4 regions of the Streptomyces sp. NPDC002730 genome follow, and region 2 is predicted to be linked to each of the others. Evidence: riboswitches for the same ligand, from Rfam matches in the RefSeq annotation. Region 2 holds a riboswitch; each other region holds the start of a gene.
The links. Region 2 has a riboswitch for cyclic di-AMP ahead of ACFYXH_RS21135 (transglycosylase SLT domain-containing protein). Riboswitches for the same ligand answer to the same signal wherever they lie in the genome.
Positions count from the first base shown of each region.

Region 1: another riboswitch for cyclic di-AMP. It lies ahead of ACFYXH_RS25970 (C40 family peptidase); the one in region 2 lies ahead of ACFYXH_RS21135 (transglycosylase SLT domain-containing protein).
Region 3: another riboswitch for cyclic di-AMP. It lies ahead of ACFYXH_RS10845 (transglycosylase family protein); the one in region 2 lies ahead of ACFYXH_RS21135 (transglycosylase SLT domain-containing protein).
Region 4: another riboswitch for cyclic di-AMP. It lies ahead of ACFYXH_RS01620 (NlpC/P60 family protein); the one in region 2 lies ahead of ACFYXH_RS21135 (transglycosylase SLT domain-containing protein).

Region 1 covers NZ_JBIAQG010000010.1:265,369-269,632, reverse strand. The annotation lists gene ACFYXH_RS25985 (ATP-binding protein) at 217-648, shown strand; gene ACFYXH_RS25980 (LysR family transcriptional regulator) at 666-1,577, opposite strand; gene ACFYXH_RS25975 (LysE family translocator) at 1,660-2,289, shown strand; gene ACFYXH_RS25970 (C40 family peptidase) at 2,395-2,877, opposite strand; cyclic di-AMP (ydaO/yuaA leader) riboswitch at 2,881-3,065, opposite strand; gene ACFYXH_RS25965 (hypothetical protein) at 3,382-3,690, opposite strand; gene ACFYXH_RS25960 (ATP-dependent Clp protease proteolytic subunit) at 3,698-4,264, opposite strand, start outside.
Region 2 covers NZ_JBIAQG010000008.1:84,652-88,915, forward strand. The annotation lists gene ACFYXH_RS21125 (hypothetical protein) at 1-883, shown strand, start outside; gene ACFYXH_RS21130 (hydrogenase maturation protease) at 880-1,428, shown strand; gene ACFYXH_RS21135 (transglycosylase SLT domain-containing protein) at 1,577-2,383, opposite strand; cyclic di-AMP (ydaO/yuaA leader) riboswitch at 2,388-2,576, opposite strand; gene hypA (hydrogenase maturation nickel metallochaperone HypA) at 3,229-3,624, shown strand; gene hypB (hydrogenase nickel incorporation protein HypB) at 3,628-4,264, shown strand, end outside.
Region 3 covers NZ_JBIAQG010000003.1:565,547-569,810, forward strand. The annotation lists gene ACFYXH_RS10830 (nucleoside triphosphate pyrophosphohydrolase) at 1-204, shown strand, start outside; gene ACFYXH_RS10835 (cytochrome P450) at 265-1,518, shown strand; gene ACFYXH_RS10840 (transglycosylase family protein) at 1,697-2,608, shown strand; cyclic di-AMP (ydaO/yuaA leader) riboswitch at 2,875-3,056, shown strand; gene ACFYXH_RS10845 (transglycosylase family protein) at 3,060-3,743, shown strand; gene eno (phosphopyruvate hydratase) at 4,068-4,264, shown strand, end outside.
Region 4 covers NZ_JBIAQG010000001.1:314,853-319,116, reverse strand. The annotation lists gene pcrA (DNA helicase PcrA) at 1-2,062, opposite strand, end outside; cyclic di-AMP (ydaO/yuaA leader) riboswitch at 2,373-2,538, shown strand; gene ACFYXH_RS01620 (NlpC/P60 family protein) at 2,540-3,733, shown strand; gene ACFYXH_RS01615 (hypothetical protein) at 3,880-4,233, opposite strand.

The DNA of each region.
Region 1 (4,264 bases), on a different contig from region 2:
CTTCCGGCCGGGACCAAAGTGCGGGTCTCTGCCCAAATACGGTCTCGCGTAGCAGAGTTCACTGCTTCGAGCGACAGATATATGCATATCTTGGTGGATCGCCGCCCTCGACGGCACGATCAGTGGCACTCTGGCGCGAAGCGCAATCCGTGGCCGCCCTCGCATTTCATCCGCTACGAGTCGGAGCCGGCCCGGTGGGAAAGGGACAGCGTCGCCATGGCAGACCATCAGGAAGCCTCCGTCACCCTGCCGAGCGATCCAGCCTCGGTCTCCGCCGCCCGGAGATACGCCACAGACGTCATCGCCGAATGGGGTCTGCCCATCGAGACCGAGGCCGTCGACACGGTGCGGCTGATCGTGTCCGAACTCGCCACCAATGCCGTCCAGCACACCTTCGGCCAGTCGCCGACCTTCACCGTGGACCTCCGTCTCGATCGGGACGAGCAGCTTCGCATCGGCGTCACCGACAGCCACCCGCGCTGGCCGCAGCGGCTGCCCGCAGCCGTACGCCAGGACAACGGCCGCGGCATGGTGATCATCCGCAGCCTGACCGCCGAGTGCGGCGGAGAGCTCTCCGTCGCACCGACCCCCGAGGGCGGCAAGACCGTGTGGATCGCCCTGCCGTGGATCGTCCCGGTCCAGAACTGATCACCGCTGTCCGGCAGTCAGCTCCCCGCGCGGCCGAACGCGCCACGCAGCAGAGCCCGCAGCGAATCGGCCGCGGGAGACGATTCCTCGCCCCGATGTGCGACCGAGATCGTCCGTCGGAAGTCCGCCGGCTCCAACTGCCGTACACCGAGCGGCGTCGCGGCCATCGCGGCGACCATCTCCGGCACCACCGCCACGCCGAGCCCCGCACTGACCAGCGCGCACACCAGCGCATAGCCCGGTGACTCGACCACCACAGCGGGAGTCGCCCCGGCCCGCGCCAACGCTCCTTCCACGCCCTTGCGCGGCGGATGCGAGGGTGCGCTGCTGATCAGCGGCTGTCCTGCGAGATCGGCCACCGGCAGCCTGCTCGAGCCGCCCGCCAGCGCATGACCGGGCGCCGTCACCAGCACCAACTCCTCCACGAGCAGTGGTTCCAGAACCACCCCCGACGGCGGTGGAGCCGGCTCGGCCGGTTCGTACGCATGCGTCAGCGCCAGATCGACATCGCCGGCCGCCACCGCCAGGACCCCGCCCGGCGGCTCGTACTCCGCGACGGTCAGTTCCACATCCGGATGGGCCCGGCGGAAGGCGCTCAGAACCGGCGGCAGCAGATGGATGCCGACCGTGGTGAAGGTGCCGACGCGCAGGCGTCCGCCGGAGAGACCGGCCAGCCGCGCCAGCTCGTGCCGTGCCCGGTCCATCTCGTCCAGCACTCGGCGGGCCCGTGCTGCCAGCAGCTCGCCCGCGGCGGTCAACCGTGCCCCGCGATGGTGCCGCACCAGCAGGGTCGCCCCCGCCTCCCGCTCCAGCTTGGCCAGCTGCTGGGAGAGCGCGGGTGCGGTGTAGCCCAGTCGGGCGGCGGCGCGGGTGATCGAACCGGCCTCCGCGACCGCCACCAGCGCCGCCAGCCGCGTCGGGTCGTACATGCCACCTCTTAAGCATTGCTTTAGGCAGACCATGAAGATTGCAAGTACACGTTAAGGCCTGTGCAGGTCCAGGATGGCGGGCATGGACGCACAACTGGTTGCTTTCACCGGGGTCGCCGCGGGCATGGTCGCCATGCCGGGCGCGGATTTCACCGTCGTCGTACGCAACGCCCTCGCCTCCCGGCGTGCGGGTGTGGCCTGCGCCGTCGGTGTCGCGGGTGGACTGCTGGTGCACACCGCGCTGGCGGTCGCGGGGCTCGCGGCTGTGCTGGTCGCCGTGCCGGTGCTGTACCGGACGCTACAGATCGCGGGCGGGGCCTATGTGCTCTATCTGGGTGTACGGGCGGTGCGCGGCGCACTGCGTCCGCAGCTTGCTGCGCAGGACCCGGAGGGGCAGCCGGCCGGCGGCACGGGGCGCAGTCTGCGGCAGGGCTTCCTCACCAACGTCCTCAATCCAAAGGCGCCGGTGCTCTTTCTCAGCCTGCTCCCGCAGTTCGTGCCGGACGGCGTTCCGGTGCTGACGCGCACCTTCCTGCTCGCCGCCATCGTCGTCGTCATGGCTCTGCTCTGGTTCCCGCTGGTGGCACTGCTGGTGGACCGCCTCGGTCAATGGCTGCGCCGCCCGCGCACGACCCGGGCCGTGGAAGGCGTCACCGGTGGGGCCCTCACTGCGCTGGGCGTGACGCTGCTGGCCGAGCCGCTGGCGCACTGAGCCTTCGGCCGGCCCGGTCCGCCGGTCGCCGACAACCGTCGACGACCGGCGGACCGTGAGCGATCAGCCGAGAGCGGCGAGACGTGAGCGGTGAGCCGCCGGTCGTCAGCGCACCCGGCCGTACCAGACGCGCTTCGTCCAGATCTTCTCCAGCCGCACCACGCTGCCGGTCTTGGGCGAGTGCCAGATCTTGCCGCCGCCGGCGTAGATCCCCACGTGGTAGACGGAGCTTCCGGAGTGGAAGAAGACCAGGTCCCCGCGCTGCCGGGAGGCGGCCGAGACATGCTTGGTCCTGTTGTACTGCTGCTGGGCGGTGCGTGGCAGCTTCTTGCCGACGTTCTTGTACGAGTAGAGCGTCAGGCCCGAGCAGTCGAACCGGTGCGGGCCCGTGGCGCCGTACCTGTACGGCGATCCCCTCTTCGATGCGGCCACTTTGAGTGCCTTGCTCGCATAGGCCGTGGCCGCGTTGGCTTCGGTAGTGGCGCCCGGCGCCACCAGTGTGCCGCCGACGGCGGCAAGAGTCAGGGCCGATACGGCACCCGCCCGGGACATCATGGTCAGAGACGGGACATGAATCTGCGCAGTCATGCGCAACCCTTCGTCAACCGCCTGTGAAGGATGACCTGTCGGGTTCGGACGGACGAAGATGCCCGGCCGCTGATGCGGCTTCACCCCTAGGGACGACCGGACTGCCCGGCCACCCCGTCCTGCTTGGGTCCTCCACTCCTGCCGATGCACTTCTGTCGACCAGACATCCGGAGCGGCGGCAGGACTCAGCGTCCGCCCGGACCGCCCCGCCGAGGTGGCGGGGGCTTGTCGTCCCAGGGATCTTGACTCATGCCATGCCGGATTTCCGTGCGAAACGACGGTATGTGAGTCTCGTCACCCCTGACCTGTTCGGGTGGACAGGGCCGTTTCGGTGATCGGTCCGCGACGCCTGACGAACGCCCCACCAGCAGCGGAACGGCCTATTCCGCTAGATCGGTAGTCGGGTTGCGCAAGTTGTGCGGTACCGCCGTTTGGATCGCGACTACACCGAATGAGGGAGGCTACGCGGTACCCCGATGGCGGTAGACGGGAGTGGAGGATCCGTCAACTCATGGAAGCGGGCGGCATCGTCACCCGGCCCGCCCTGCGCTCGCCGTCGAGCACCCTGAGCGCTTCGGCGAGTGTTGCCGCATGCACTTCGCTCTCGCCGCGCATATGCATCAGCGTCAGCGCGTCCTTGAGCGCGGCGGCCCGGCCGAGCAGGGCCTGTGCCGCGCGCAGTGCGCCGTAGGTGTGCGTGGCGCGGGCCGGGTTGATCCGCCCCAGCAGATCGACGACCTCGAGATAGCTGTCGATGAAGTCGGCCTCGGCGCGGGTCAGCGCGGGCAGCGGCGGCAGTTCGGGTGGCAGCATCGGGCGCTCACCGCGCACCGGGGTTGATGAGCGAGGTCTTGCGGTTCTTGATGACGTGGTCCACCAGGCCGTACGCCTTGGCGTCCTCGGCGTCGAAGATCTTGTCGCGCTCCAGGTCGGCGGCGATCCGCTCCGGGGTCTGGCCGGTGTGACGTACGAGCATCCCGGCGAGTTGGGCACGCAGCCGCAGCAACTCCTGTGCCTCGATCTCCAGATCGGACGGCTGGCCCCGCAACTGCTCCTCGATGGCGGGCTGCTGGACGACGATCCGGGCGCCGGGCAGCGCCATCCGCTTGCCCGGGGCGCCGGCGGCGAGCAGCAGTGCGGCGGTTGAGGCGGCCTGGCCCAGGCAGGTCGTCTCCACGTCACAGGTGATCACCTGCATCGTGTCGTAGATCGCGGACATGGCGCTGAGCGAGCCGCCGGGGGAGTTGATGTACAGGCTGATGTCCCGGTCCGGGGCGGCGTACTCGAGATGCAGGAACTGCGCGATCACGTCGTTGGCGGAGGTGTCGTCGACGGCGGTCCCGAGGAAGATGATCCGCTCCTCGAGCAGCTTCGAGTACGGGTCGCG
Region 2 (4,264 bases):
TCCCTACCGGGTGATGCGTCTGACCGCTGTCGTGGAGAACACCAGCAGCTGGAGCCCGCCTGACGGCACGGCCGACCGTGACGCGGCGCTGCCCCGCTCGCTGGTGGCCGCACATCTGCTGATGGGCCTCAGCGCCGGGTCGTTCCTGTCGATGACGGATCCGCCCGAGTGGGCCAAGGGCGCGATTGCGTCCTGCCGCAACCTGCACACCTGGCCGGTCCTCGCCGGCGAACCCGGCCGCGCGGACCTGGTGCTGTCTTCCCCGATCATCCTGGAGGACCACCCCGCCATCGCCCCGGAGAGCCCAGGGGCGCTCTACGACGCCACCGAGATCGACGAGATTCTCGCGCTGCGCACCGCAGCCCTCACCGACGAGGAGAAGCGCGAGGCTCGTGGCACCGACGAGCGGGCCGGCGCGGTGATCGACCTGGCCGACTCGATGCCCCCTGAAGTCCTTGAGCGCCTGCACGGTGCGGTGCGTGCGCTACGGGAGGTGACCGGCCCCGACGCGTCGGACGCACCCCCGCCGCCCGCCTGTCGCGGGTTTACCGACGAATACGGCGTGGAGGCGCCGGGCACCCCGTGGTGGGACCCGGCGAGCGACTCCGGCTTCGACCCGGCCCGCGACCGGGTCGTCGTGGACGGCCGGTCGCTGGGGGCCGGGAGCCGCGTGCTGCTGCGCCCGGGCCTGCGGCGCACCGACGCACAGGACCTGTTCCTGCACGGCCGCAGCGCCAGGGTCGAGGCGGTGCTGCACGACGTGGACGGGGCAGTGCATCTGGCAGTGACCGTCGAGGGCGATCCAGGAGCCGACATCCGCCGCGAGCAGGGCCGCTTCCTGTACTTCCAGCCCGACGAGGTCGCCCCCCTGGAGGACGCATGACACGTCCTGAGCGGAACAGCGACCGGATTCTGGTCGCCGGGGTCGGAAACATCTTCCTCGGCGACGACGGCTTCGGCGTCGAGACCGTGCGCAGGCTGGCCGCGGAACAGCTGCCGGAGCACGCCGAGGTCGTGGACATCGGCGTACGGGGCGTACACCTGGCGTATCAGCTTCTCGACGGCTACGACACGCTCGTCCTGGTCGATGCCACGGCGCGCGGCGGCGAACCCGGCACGGTGTATCTGATCGAAGCCGACGGCGCGAACGGCATCGAGCCCCGGAACGCGCTGCTGGACGGTCACCGGATGTCCCCCGACGCGGTCCTGGCTCTCCTGGAGACCCTCTGCGCCGGCACCGGCGCGCGGCCCCCGCGGCGCATCCTGGTAGTGGGATGCGAACCCGCCGGGGTGGAGGAAGGCATCGGTCTCAGTCCGGCCGTGGCCGCCGCGGTGCCGGAGGCCGTACGGCTGATCATGGGCTTGCTGCGGGACGGCGAGCAGGAATCGTCCGCGCCACCGGTTGCGGTCGGCGAGGCTGCGAAGTGAGGAGAAGAGCATGAAGAAGACGATCATCGGTGGCGCGGCCGCCGCTACTGCCGCGACTGCGCTGGCCGCCGTCGTCAGGCTGGCCCTGCCGGACCTCATGCGCTATCTGCGCATCCGCAGGATGTGACGCGACTGAGGTGACCGGGCCTCAGTAGGCGCCGTTCACATTGTCGATCGAGCCGTACCTCGCGGCGGCGTAGTTGCACGCGGCGGTGATGTTGGCGACCGGGTCGTAGCTGTTCATCGACGTGCCGGGCACGTGATAGGCACGGAACGTCGGGTCGATGACCTGGAGGAGCCCCTTGGACGGGGTTCCCTTCACGGCGTTGGAGTCCCAGTTGTTGATGGCCAGCGGGTTGCCCGAGGACTCGCGCATGATGTTCCGGTGGATGCCGTTGTACGAGCCGGGGATGCCGTGCTTGGCCATGACGTCGAGCGACTCCCTGATCCAGCCGTCGAGGTTGTTCGAATAGGTCGCGGGCTTCGCGGCGGTGGCGGCGCTATTGGTGGCCAGCGTGCTCCTCTGCGCGGAGCGGCTGGCCCGATCCTCCGGAGAAGACGTGTTGGGGGTCACCTTGGCCTTTTTGCCGACCGACAGCTTGAGACCCGCGTGAATCAGCGAAGGGTTGCTACCGATTGCCCGCCGGTTGTCCTTGTACAGCCGCATCCAGCCGCCGCTCAGGGAGTGCGCCCGTGCGATCTTGGAGAGGGAGTCGCCCACAACGACGGAATAGGTGGTGGGCAGGGCCTTCTTCACAGCGACGGGCGTGGTGCCCGCGACGGCCGGCGCCACAGCCTTTTCAGCTGTGAAGGGATGCGCCGTCGGCTGCGCCGCGCCGGCAGTGGTCGCGCCGATCACCGGCAGGACGAGTGCGGCACCTCCCGCGCCCGCAGCGGCGAAACCCCGAGTGATCGGGCTGGACTTGGGACGGCGATGCTTACCCTTTGCGGGCATGGCGAGTTCCTCTCCGTCGCCTGCGAGGTCAGCTGTCGGGTTCGGGCTGGAGATGCCCGGCCGCAGTGGGAATGCGACTTCACCCCGAGCCGTTCCGGATTCCGGATCGGCGGCTTACCTGGGTTCCCCGCTCCTGCCGTACGTAAGTGGGTGGGTTTTACCGGACGGCGGCAGGATTCGGCGTTCCGTCCGGATTGCGGTGACCGTAAGCGAAAAGGGCTGGATGGAACAAGCCCTGAATTCACCACTGCAATCCATGCGGCGGATTCTGCGGCGGAAAATCCCGTGATCCACCGAGGGCGGGAAACTCAACTTTCTTTCTGGGACACGGGACTGAGCCAGGCCGGCGCCCTTCGCGCAGCGTCACGGACGTGACCCATATCACGGGCTTCGATGTGGGACCGGTCTGCCCCGCGGCGCCGCGAAAATGCATGACAAGTCGCGCGATTTCCCGCAAAATGGATGTCGGGAGCAATGTCGAGCAAACGCCCATTCCGGACACTTCGAAGCGGGATCGCGCTCCCGGAGTGCGTATTCAATCCCTACATTCGACCTATGCGTGCATTAGTGCCCTATAGATACGTTCTGTCCGTTTAGGTGGTAATCGGGGCCGCCCTTCCGGCCGGGCTGTTCTGTGGCGACGTGCACCCCGAGACCGGTACGGCTTCCGCCGCTGCCCCGAACGGTGTACGCGGCCGGGTGGCGTCGGCGTGCCGGGCTCCCGGCCGCCGTATCCCGGCCTGTAATGGTGCCGAACGGCCCCAGCGCTCAGCTTGCGCGGGCGGGCGACGCCCACCGGGCCCAGAGCGTTCGACGGCGGTCGGCCAGTGCCAGGACGGAGAGCGATGCACGAGATGTCCATCGCGTTGGCTGTCGTCGGCCAGGTGGAGCAGGCGGCGGCCGAAGCAGGCGGTGTCACCGCGGTGACGTCCGTACGGCTCCAGGTCGGCGAGTTGGCCGGAGTGGTCCCCGACGCTCTCTCCTTCTGCTTCGAACTGGCCTGTGCCGGGACCGTTCTGGAAGGTGCCGAGTTGGTCGCGGAGTCCGTGCCCGGTCGTGCCCGCTGCGAACCGTGCGCGGATGAATGGGCGGTCGGAATGCCGCCGCAATTGTGCTGTCCGATGTGCGGAGAGGCGACCGCCGAGCTGCTCTCGGGCCGCGAACTGCAGATCGTCAGCGTGCACTGGGAGGACGGCCAGGAGCACGAACGGGCCCGTGAACCCATTTTCGAGGAGTGCTGAAGCATGTGCCGTGTGGTCGATCTGCAACAGGCGGTCCTCGCCAAGAACGATGCGACCGCGCACACGCTGCGCGCCGAACTTGCCGCACGCGGCACCACGATCGTCAATCTGCTGTCCAGCCCCGGCAGTGGGAAGACCGCGCTGCTGGAGGGCGAGCTGCTGCTGGCACGGGAGCGGGGAGTACGGGTCGCGGCCCTGACCGCCGACCTCGCCACCGAGAACGACGCTGTGCGCCTGGCTCGTTCAGGAGTCCCGGTCAAGCAGGTGCTGACCGACGGTCTGTGCCATCTGGAGGCCGGGATGCTGAGCCGGCACCTGGACGGATGGCTGTCCGAGGACACCCGGCTGCTGTTCGTGGAGAACGTCGGCAACCTGGTCTGTCCGGCCTCGTACGACCTCGGTGAGTCCTTGCGGGTCGTGCTCGCCTCCGTGACGGAGGGGGAGGACAAGCCGCTGAAGTACCCCACCGCCTTCGGTCTGGCGCACCTGGTGGTGGTGACCAAGACCGACATCGCAGAGGCGGTCGAGTTCGACGAGGCGGCGTTCCGGGCGAACGTCGCGCAGGTCAACCCGGGGGTGGAAGTGCTGCTGACCTCCGCGCGTCGGGGCGACGGCGTCGGCGCGTTGCTGGACCGGGCGA
Region 3 (4,264 bases), on a different contig from region 2:
CTTGCGCTGGCCGCGAAGCTCGCGGGCCGGGTCCGTACCGCGGGACTGACCGTGCCGCTGCCCGTCGGCGAAGGCATCGGGTACGAACTGCTGGCCCTCGCCGCCCGTGCCGAGGCGTCCGGCACCGACCCGGAGGCCGCGCTGCGGGCTGCTGCCCGGGCCTACCGGGATGCGATCCGCGCGGCGGAGGGCCACGCCGGGTAGTACCTTTCGGTGCCCCGGTGCCAGGGAGGCGCTCGACGGGAAGCCGGATAACGTCGGGGCGTGAGCAACACACCTGCCCCCGAACTCTTCACCTGGGAGTTCGCCACCGACCCCTACCCCGCCTACGCCTGGCTGCGCGAGCACGCCCCCGTGCACCGCACCCGGCTCCCCAGCGGGGTCGAGGCATGGCTGGTGACCCGGTACGCCGACGCCAAGCAGGCGCTCGCCGACCAGCGGCTGTCCAAGAACCCGGTGCACCACGCCGAGCCTGCGCACGCCAAGGGGAAGACGGGGATCCCGGGCGAGCGCAAGGCCGAGCTGATGACGCATCTGCTGAACATCGACCCGCCCGACCACACCCGGTTGCGGCGGCTGGTGTCGAAGGCGTTCACTCCGCGCCGGGTCGCCGAATTCGCGCCGCGGGTGCAGGAGTTGACGGACCGTCTCATTGACACCATCTTCGAGAATCAGCACAGCACGGAGAAGGGGGAGGCGGACCTCATTCATGAGTTCGCGTTCCCACTCCCCATCTACGCCATCTGCGACATGCTCGGAGTCCCGCGCGAGGACCAGGACGACTTCCGCGACTGGGCGGGCATGATGATCCGGCACGGCGGCGGTCCGCGTGGCGGTGTCGCTCGTTCTGTGAAGAAGATGCGTGGCTATCTCGCCGAACTCATCCACCGCAAAAGGGAAGATCCGGGCGACGACCTCATCTCGGGCCTCATCCGCGCCAGTGACCACGGCGAGCACCTCACCGAGAACGAGGCCGCCGCGATGGCCTTCATTCTTCTCTTCGCGGGCTTCGAGACGACGGTCAATCTCATCGGCAACGGCGTGTACGCGCTGCTGCGCAACCCGGCGCAGCGGGAGCGGCTCCAGGCCTCCCTCGCGGCCGGGGAGAGCGAGCTGCTCGCGACAGGTGTCGAGGAACTGCTGCGGTACGACGGGCCGGTGGAGCTCGCGACCTGGCGGTTCGCCACGCAGCCGCTCAGCCTCGGCGGACAGGACATCGCCGCCGGCGATCCCGTACTCGTCGTACTCGCCGCGGCCGACCGGGACCCGGAGCGGTTCACGGACCCGGACATTCTCGACCTCTCCCGGCGCGACAACCAGCATCTCGGGTACGGGCACGGCATCCACTACTGCCTCGGTGCGCCGCTCGCCCGGCTGGAGGGGCAGACGGCGCTGGCGACGCTGCTCCGCAGGATGCCCGACTTGCGGCTTGCGGGAGATCCGGCCGATTTGCGGTGGCGCGGGGGGCTCATTATGCGTGGATTGCGCACTCTGCCCGTTGAGTTCACACCTCGATAGATCTGACGGAGCGTCAAGACTGTGACTTTCACGTGATCTCCGCTGCATCGACTTGTGACCCGCGTTCGAATGCGGCTACCTTCACCGTCGTCCCACCAGTCACATCTGTGGTCAGGCCTGTGGTCAGGTCCGCAGCCATGGCTGTAGTCACGTCTGTAGTCACGCGAAAGGCAACCGCATGCGCTCCGGGAACGGACGACACCGCCGACCCCGCCAGGCTCCGGCCATCGTCGTCGCGGCAGGGGTGACTGGATCGGCCATCGCCATCCCGCTGCTCGGCGCCGGATCGGCCTCCGCCGCCGACGCCTCCACGTGGGACCGCGTCGCGGAGTGCGAGAGCGGCGGCATGTGGAGCGCCGACCTCGGCAACGGGTTCTACGGCGGTCTGCAGCTCTCGCAGGAGACCTGGCAGGACTTCGGCGGTACGGCGTACGCGCCCACCGCCGACCTCGCGAGCCGCTCCCAGCAGATCGCGGTCGCGGAGAAGGTCCTCGACGCGCAGGGTCCCCAGGCGTGGGCCACCTGTTCGCTGCTGTCGGGGCTGACGAACGACGGCGCCGCGACCGGCGTCGACCCGGGCGCCATGCCGTCGCCGGGGCAGAGCACCCCCGCACCGCCGGCCGCGTCCGCGGAGCCCTCCGCCGGGACCTCCGGGTCCGCCGAGCCGTCCGCCGAGCCGTCCGCGGACTCCTCCGCGCCGGCGAGCCCCAAGGCGTCGACCCAGCCGTCCGGGTCGGCGAACCCGGGTGCGGGGCAGGACGCCGACGCCGACAGCGGCACCGGCAAGCACCGTGGCGCCCCGGAGGAGACCGAGCCGGGCAATACGGACAATCCACGCGAAGATGCCCGCCATGCCTCGCGAGGTGACGGTGCGACACGTGACGAGGTCGACAAGACCGGCAACACCGACAAAGCGGACGCCCTGCCCGGCGAGTACACCGTCCGCCCCGGCGACAGCCTGTGGGCCATCGCCGACGAGCAGAAGCTGACCGGTGGCTGGTCCGCGATCTATGAGGCGAACCGCGAGACGGTCGGCGCCGATCCCGATCTCATCCTCCCTGGCCAGAGCCTCGATCTGGACGTGAAGTAGCGGCAGTTCGCCAACGTATGTCCGAGTTTGTACAACTGAGACATGGGTCTCTTTGTCCCAACTGGCATATCTCGCCCCTCGGGTCCGGTTGTTCCGCTTCTCACCTGCGGAAACGAGAGTTCCCTGAGCAGTGAAATGGGCGATTTCTCCCCGATGTTCATCTTTGGATATCGGGGAGAGCTGTGTCTACGGTCTGAACCGCTCGCCACCGCGGGCACCACTGACCGTCACGCCGAATCCTGCCGCCGGTCGGGGGGACTAGTCGTTCGCACAGAGCGCCGAAGGCAGGAGCGGGGGACCCAAGGTAAGCGCCGGGCCCGGCCGTTGAGAGCAGTTCGCAACGGCCGACGGACCGGCTTGGGGTGAAGCCGCGCGCAGGACGCGCGGCCGGGCAACTCACTTGGCCCGAACCCGACAGCTCACCTCGTAGGCGTCGGTGAGGAGACGTTCCATGCTGTTTTCCAGCAAGAACAAGCACCGCCGCCCGACTGTTCTTGATCGGACTGCCCGCATCGCCGCGCTCGCCGGTGTCACCGGTGCCGTCGTCGCCGCCCCGCTGATGGGCGCCACCTCGGCCTCCGCCGCGACCGCCTCCGAATGGGACAAGGTCGCCCAGTGCGAGGCCGGTGGCAACTGGTCCATCAACACCGGCAACGGCTTCTACGGCGGCCTGCAGTTCTCGGCCTCCACCTGGGCCGCGTACGGCGGCACGGCGTACGCCTCCTCCGCCGACCAGGCCTCCAAGTCCCAGCAGATAGCGGTCGCCGAGAAGGTCCTGGCCGGCCAGGGCAAGGGTGCCTGGCCGAACTGCGGCGTCGGCCTGTCCAACGCCGCCTACAACGGTGGCTCCGGCACCACGCAGCAGGCGCAGCCTGCCCCGAAGCCCGCCCCGAAGCGCGCCGAGGCTCCCACCACGCGCTCCGAGCGCCCCGCCGCCCCGGCGAAGTCCGCGCCCGCCGCCAAGGGCTTCAAGAAGGGCGACGGCGAGTACAAGGTCAAGGCCGGCGACACCCTCGGCACGATCGCCGAGGCCAAGAAGGTCAAGGGCGGCTGGCAGAAGCTGTTCGACCTCAACAAGGACATCGTCAAGGACTCCGATGTGATCTTCCCGGGCCAGCAGCTCCACCTGAGCTGACCCCCCGGGTCCCAGACCCCCGGTGCAGCTCCACCTGAGCTGACCCCGGGTCCCAGACCCCCCGGTCCGGCGCGTCTCCCCCCCCCGTACGCGCTGGGCCGGGGCTCTGTCTGTCCCGGTCGCTACCCGTCGTTACCGGTCCCTGTCGGGCCCTCGTGGCGTTACCCGCAGGTAGTTCACGTGCTGTTTGTCCTGGGCCGCGAGTCTTCGGGGCGTTTTTCGTCCCAGCGGGCGGGCAACGGCTGGCCGATGCCGTGGAGCCGGTTAGGCTCATGTCGCAAGGCCAAGAGACCCTGCACTTCTCGCGTCACATCCCAGAAGGAGATGCTCGTGCCGTCCATCGACGTCGTCGTAGCCCGGGAAATCCTGGACTCCCGAGGCAACCCCACGGTCGAGGTCGAGGTTGGCCTCGACGACGGCAGCACGGGCCGTGCTGCTGTTCCGTCCGGCGCCTCCACCGGTGCGTTCGAGGCTCTTGAGCTCCGCGACGGTGACCAGAACCGCTACCAGGGCAAGGGCGT
Region 4 (4,264 bases), on a different contig from region 2:
ACCGCGTCAGATAGAGGCGCTCGCGGGCGCGCGTGATGCCGACGTACGCCAGCCGCCGCTCCTCCTCCAGCTCCTTCGCCTGGCCGAGGGCACGCATATGCGGGAAGACGCCGTCCTCCATGCCGGTCAGGAACACCACAGGGAATTCCAGGCCCTTGGCGGTGTGCAGCGTCATCAGCGTGATGACACCGGATCCATCCTCGTCCTCGTCCGGGATCTGGTCGGAGTCGGCGACGAGCGCCACCTTCTCCAAGAACTCTGCGAGCGTGCCCGCACCGTCCTCCTCGCCGCGCTCCTGCTCGAACTCGAGCGCCACGGCGGCCAGTTCCTGAAGGTTCTCGATACGGGTCTCGTCCTGCGGGTCGGTGGATGCCTGCAGCTCGGCGAGATATCCGGTCCGCTCGAGGACGGCCTCCAGCACCACCGCCGGACCCGCGCCCGAGTCGACGACCGTACGCAGCTCCTCCATGAGCACGTTGAAGCGCTTCACGGCGTTGGCGGAGCGGGCCGCCATGCCGTACGCCTCGTCCACACGGCGCAGCGCCTGCGGGAAAGTGATCTTCTCGCGCAGCGCGAGCGCGTCGATCATCGCCTCCGCGCGGTCGCCGATACCCCGCTTGGGGACGTTGAGGATCCGGCGCAGCGGGACATTGTCCTCGGGGTTGGCGAGGACCCGCAGATACGCGAGGACGTCCCGGACCTCCTTGCGCTCGTAGAAGCGCACTCCGCCGACGACCTTGTACGGCAGCCCGACCCGGATGAAGATCTCTTCGAAGACACGGGACTGGGCGTTCGTACGGTAGAAGACGGCGACGTCGCCGGCCTTCGCGTCGCCCGCGTCCGTCAGCCGGTCGATCTCGTCGGCAACGAACTGCGCCTCGTCGTGCTCGGTGTCCGCGACATAGCCCGTGATCTGCGCGCCGGCGCCGGCGTTGGTCCAGAGGTTCTTGGGCCGGCGGCTTTCGTTCCGCTCGATGACGGCGTTGGCGGCGGAGAGGATCGTCTGCGTCGAGCGGTAGTTCTGCTCGAGCAGGATCGTCGTCGCGTCCGGGTAGTCCTCCTCGAACTGGAGGATGTTACGGATGGTCGCGCCGCGGAAGGCGTAGATCGACTGGTCGGCGTCGCCGACCACGCAGAGCTCGGCCGGAGGCAGGTCCTCGTAGCCCGTCCCCACCAGCTCGCGTACGAGCGTGTACTGAGCGTGGTTGGTGTCCTGGTACTCGTCCACCAGGACGTGCCGGAAGCGCCGCTGGTAGTGCTCGGCGACGTCCGGGAAGGCCTGGAGGAGGTGGACGGTGGTCATGATGATGTCGTCGAAGTCCAGGGCATTGGCCTCGCGCAGCCTCGCCTGGTACATGCGGTAGGCCTCGGCGAGCGTCTTCTCGAAACCGTCGACGGCCTGGTCGGCGAAGGTCTCCTCGTCGATCAGCTCGTTCTTCAGATTCGAGATCTTCGCGCTGAAGGACTTCGGCGGGAACTTCTTGGGGTCGAGGTCCAGATCGCGGCAGACCAGTGCCATCAGTCGCTTGGAGTCGGCGGCGTCGTAGATCGAGAACGACGAGGTGAAGCCGAGCTTCTTGGACTCCCGGCGCAGGATGCGGACGCACGCGCTGTGGAAGGTCATGACCCACATGGCGTTTGCGCGCGGCCCGACGAGCTGCTCGACGCGGTCCTTCATCTCGCCGGCGGCCTTGTTGGTGAAGGTGATCGCCAGTATCTGGCCGGGGTGCACGCTGCGGGTCCCCAGCAGATGCGCGATCCGGTGGGTCAGCACCCGGGTCTTGCCGGACCCGGCGCCGGCCACGATGAGCAGCGGCGACCCGGTGTGCACAACGGCGGCACGCTGCTGCTCGTTCAGCCCCTCGAGCAGGGCGGCGGGGTCCACGACGGTGCGCGGGGCGCCGTCGCGGTAGTACGGGTCCCTGGCCGGAGGCACGTCAAATGCACCCTGGAAGAGATCGTCCGGGATCTCCTCCGGGGCCGAGTCCTCGGGCGGTGGCGGGTGCTGCTCCGCGCTGGGCTGGAGGTCCGCCAGGAAGCTGTCGTCAAAGAGGCTGCTCATCGCTCTACGAGTCTAGGCCGCCGCACTGACAGCCCGCGGCCGCATTGCGATACGACTCCGAGAGCGGCTCCGGCACGACTCGGGCAGCGACTCGGGTGACGAGACCGACGACGAGCCCGACGACGCTACGCGATCAGGCCGCTCCGCTGCGCTGTCACGCGGCACCGGCCCGTGAGCGACTCCTCACTCAGCCGCGAAGGTCACGAAAATGTATCGGACATATCGAACATCAACCTTCACAGCAACCACACGAGTTGGCTAGCGTGCTCGATCAGGCGGCCCGTACCCCCCTGGCGACTCGCGCCGAATCGGGCGGCCTGCGCCGAATTCGAGCTCTCTTCACGGGAGTTCGGAGCCGGGGACCCACCATGCACAACCTGGGGTGAATCGGACCGTTCCCCCCTCGGTCCGTAGGGCGACCTTCCGTTCCGCCCGAACCCGACAGCTAACCCGGTAGGCGGTCCACGGAAGAAGGAGATGCCGGCCTTGGCGTCGCATCGCAAACCGCGTACCCGTACCGGAATTGCCGGAATGGCAGGACTACGCACCAACTCCCCCGCCGTCGGGTTCACGACGGCTGCCCTCGCCTCCGTCACCCTGCTGTCCACGCAGAGCGCCAACGCCGCGCCCACCGAGCCGAAGCCCTCCGTCGAAGAGGTGCAGAAGAAGGTCGACGACCTGTACCGGCAGGCCGGCACCGCGACCGAGAAGTACAACAAGGCCAAGGAATCCACCGACGAGAAGCGGCGCGAGGTCGACCAGCTGCTCGACGACGCCGCGAAGCGCACGGACAAGCTGAACGAGTCCCGGCGCACGCTCGGCAACTACGCGGCCGCGCAGTACCGCACGGGCGCGGTCACCCCGACCGCCGCCCTGCTGCTCGCGGACAGCCCGCAGGCGTACTTCGACCAGACACAGCTGATGGACCGGATGACCGACCGTCAGCGCACCGTCATCGACGACTACGAGACCCAGCGGGCCGCAGCCGCCAAGCAACGCGCGGAGGCGACGAAGAGCCTCGAGTCGCTCACGGACTCCCAGAAGGCGCTGCGCACCAGCAAGCAGGAAGTCCAGGCGAAGCTGAGCGAGGCGCGTTCGCTGCTGTCGAAGCTGACCGCCGAGGAGAAGGCGCGGCTCGCGGCGATCGAGCGCGAGAAGGAGGAAGTGGCGCGCCGCAAGGCCGAGGCCAAGGCCAAGGAGGAGGCGAAGGCCCGGGCCGACGCGGAGGCGGAGCGCAAGCGCCGGGAGCAGGCGCAGCAGCCGGGCGGCGACACCAGCACAGGTACGGGTACAGGCACCGGCTCCAGCGGTGGTGCGTACGCGGCCAAGGCCGACAAGGTCCTCTCGTTCGCCCGCTCGCAGATGGGCAAGCCGTACGTCTGGGGCGCCACGGGGCCGAGCTCGTACGACTGCTCGGGACTGACCCAGGCCGCCTGGAAGGCGGCCGGCGTGGATCTGCCGCGCACCACCTGGGACCAGGTGAAGGTCGGCAAGCGGATCGCGACACAGGATCTGCTCCCGGGCGACCTGGTCTTCTTCTACGACGACATCAGCCACGTCGGCATCTACATCGGCGACGGCAAGATGATCCACGCGCCCAAGCCCGGCGCGAACGTCCGCGAGGAGTCGATCTACTACATGCCGATCTACGGCAGCGTGCGTCCGGCATAGCGGAACAACTGGCACAGCGAACAAGGGGAACGCCCGGACCCGACCGCGCCCGGGCGTTCCCAGCACGGAAGGCCACGTACGGAAGACCACGTACGGAAGACGTGCCACGTACGGAGAACGCCGCTCTCACATCGGGAGCGGCGTTCTCACGTCCAGAGCGTGGCGATGAAGATGTTCGCGACCGTCAGTCCGCCCACCGCCCCGAACAGCGCCTTCTCCACCTTCTCCTCGTCCCGCTTCACATACACCAGGCCCAGGATCACGATCAGCACCGCCAGCTTGATGCCGATCTTGAGGTTGTTCACCGCCTGGTCGTCCGCCTGGTTGAGGCCCACCAGCGCCACGCCCGTGACCAGCATCGTCAGCGCGCCGTGCAGCATCGCCGGAATGAAGCGTGCCTCTCCCGCGCCCATCGCCTTCATCTGAGTGAGGAAGCCGCCGAGCAGCGACGCGATGCCGATGATGTGCAGGGCGACGAAGACATTGATGAGTACGTCCATGAGGCGGAGCCTAGCCGCCCCCATACCACCG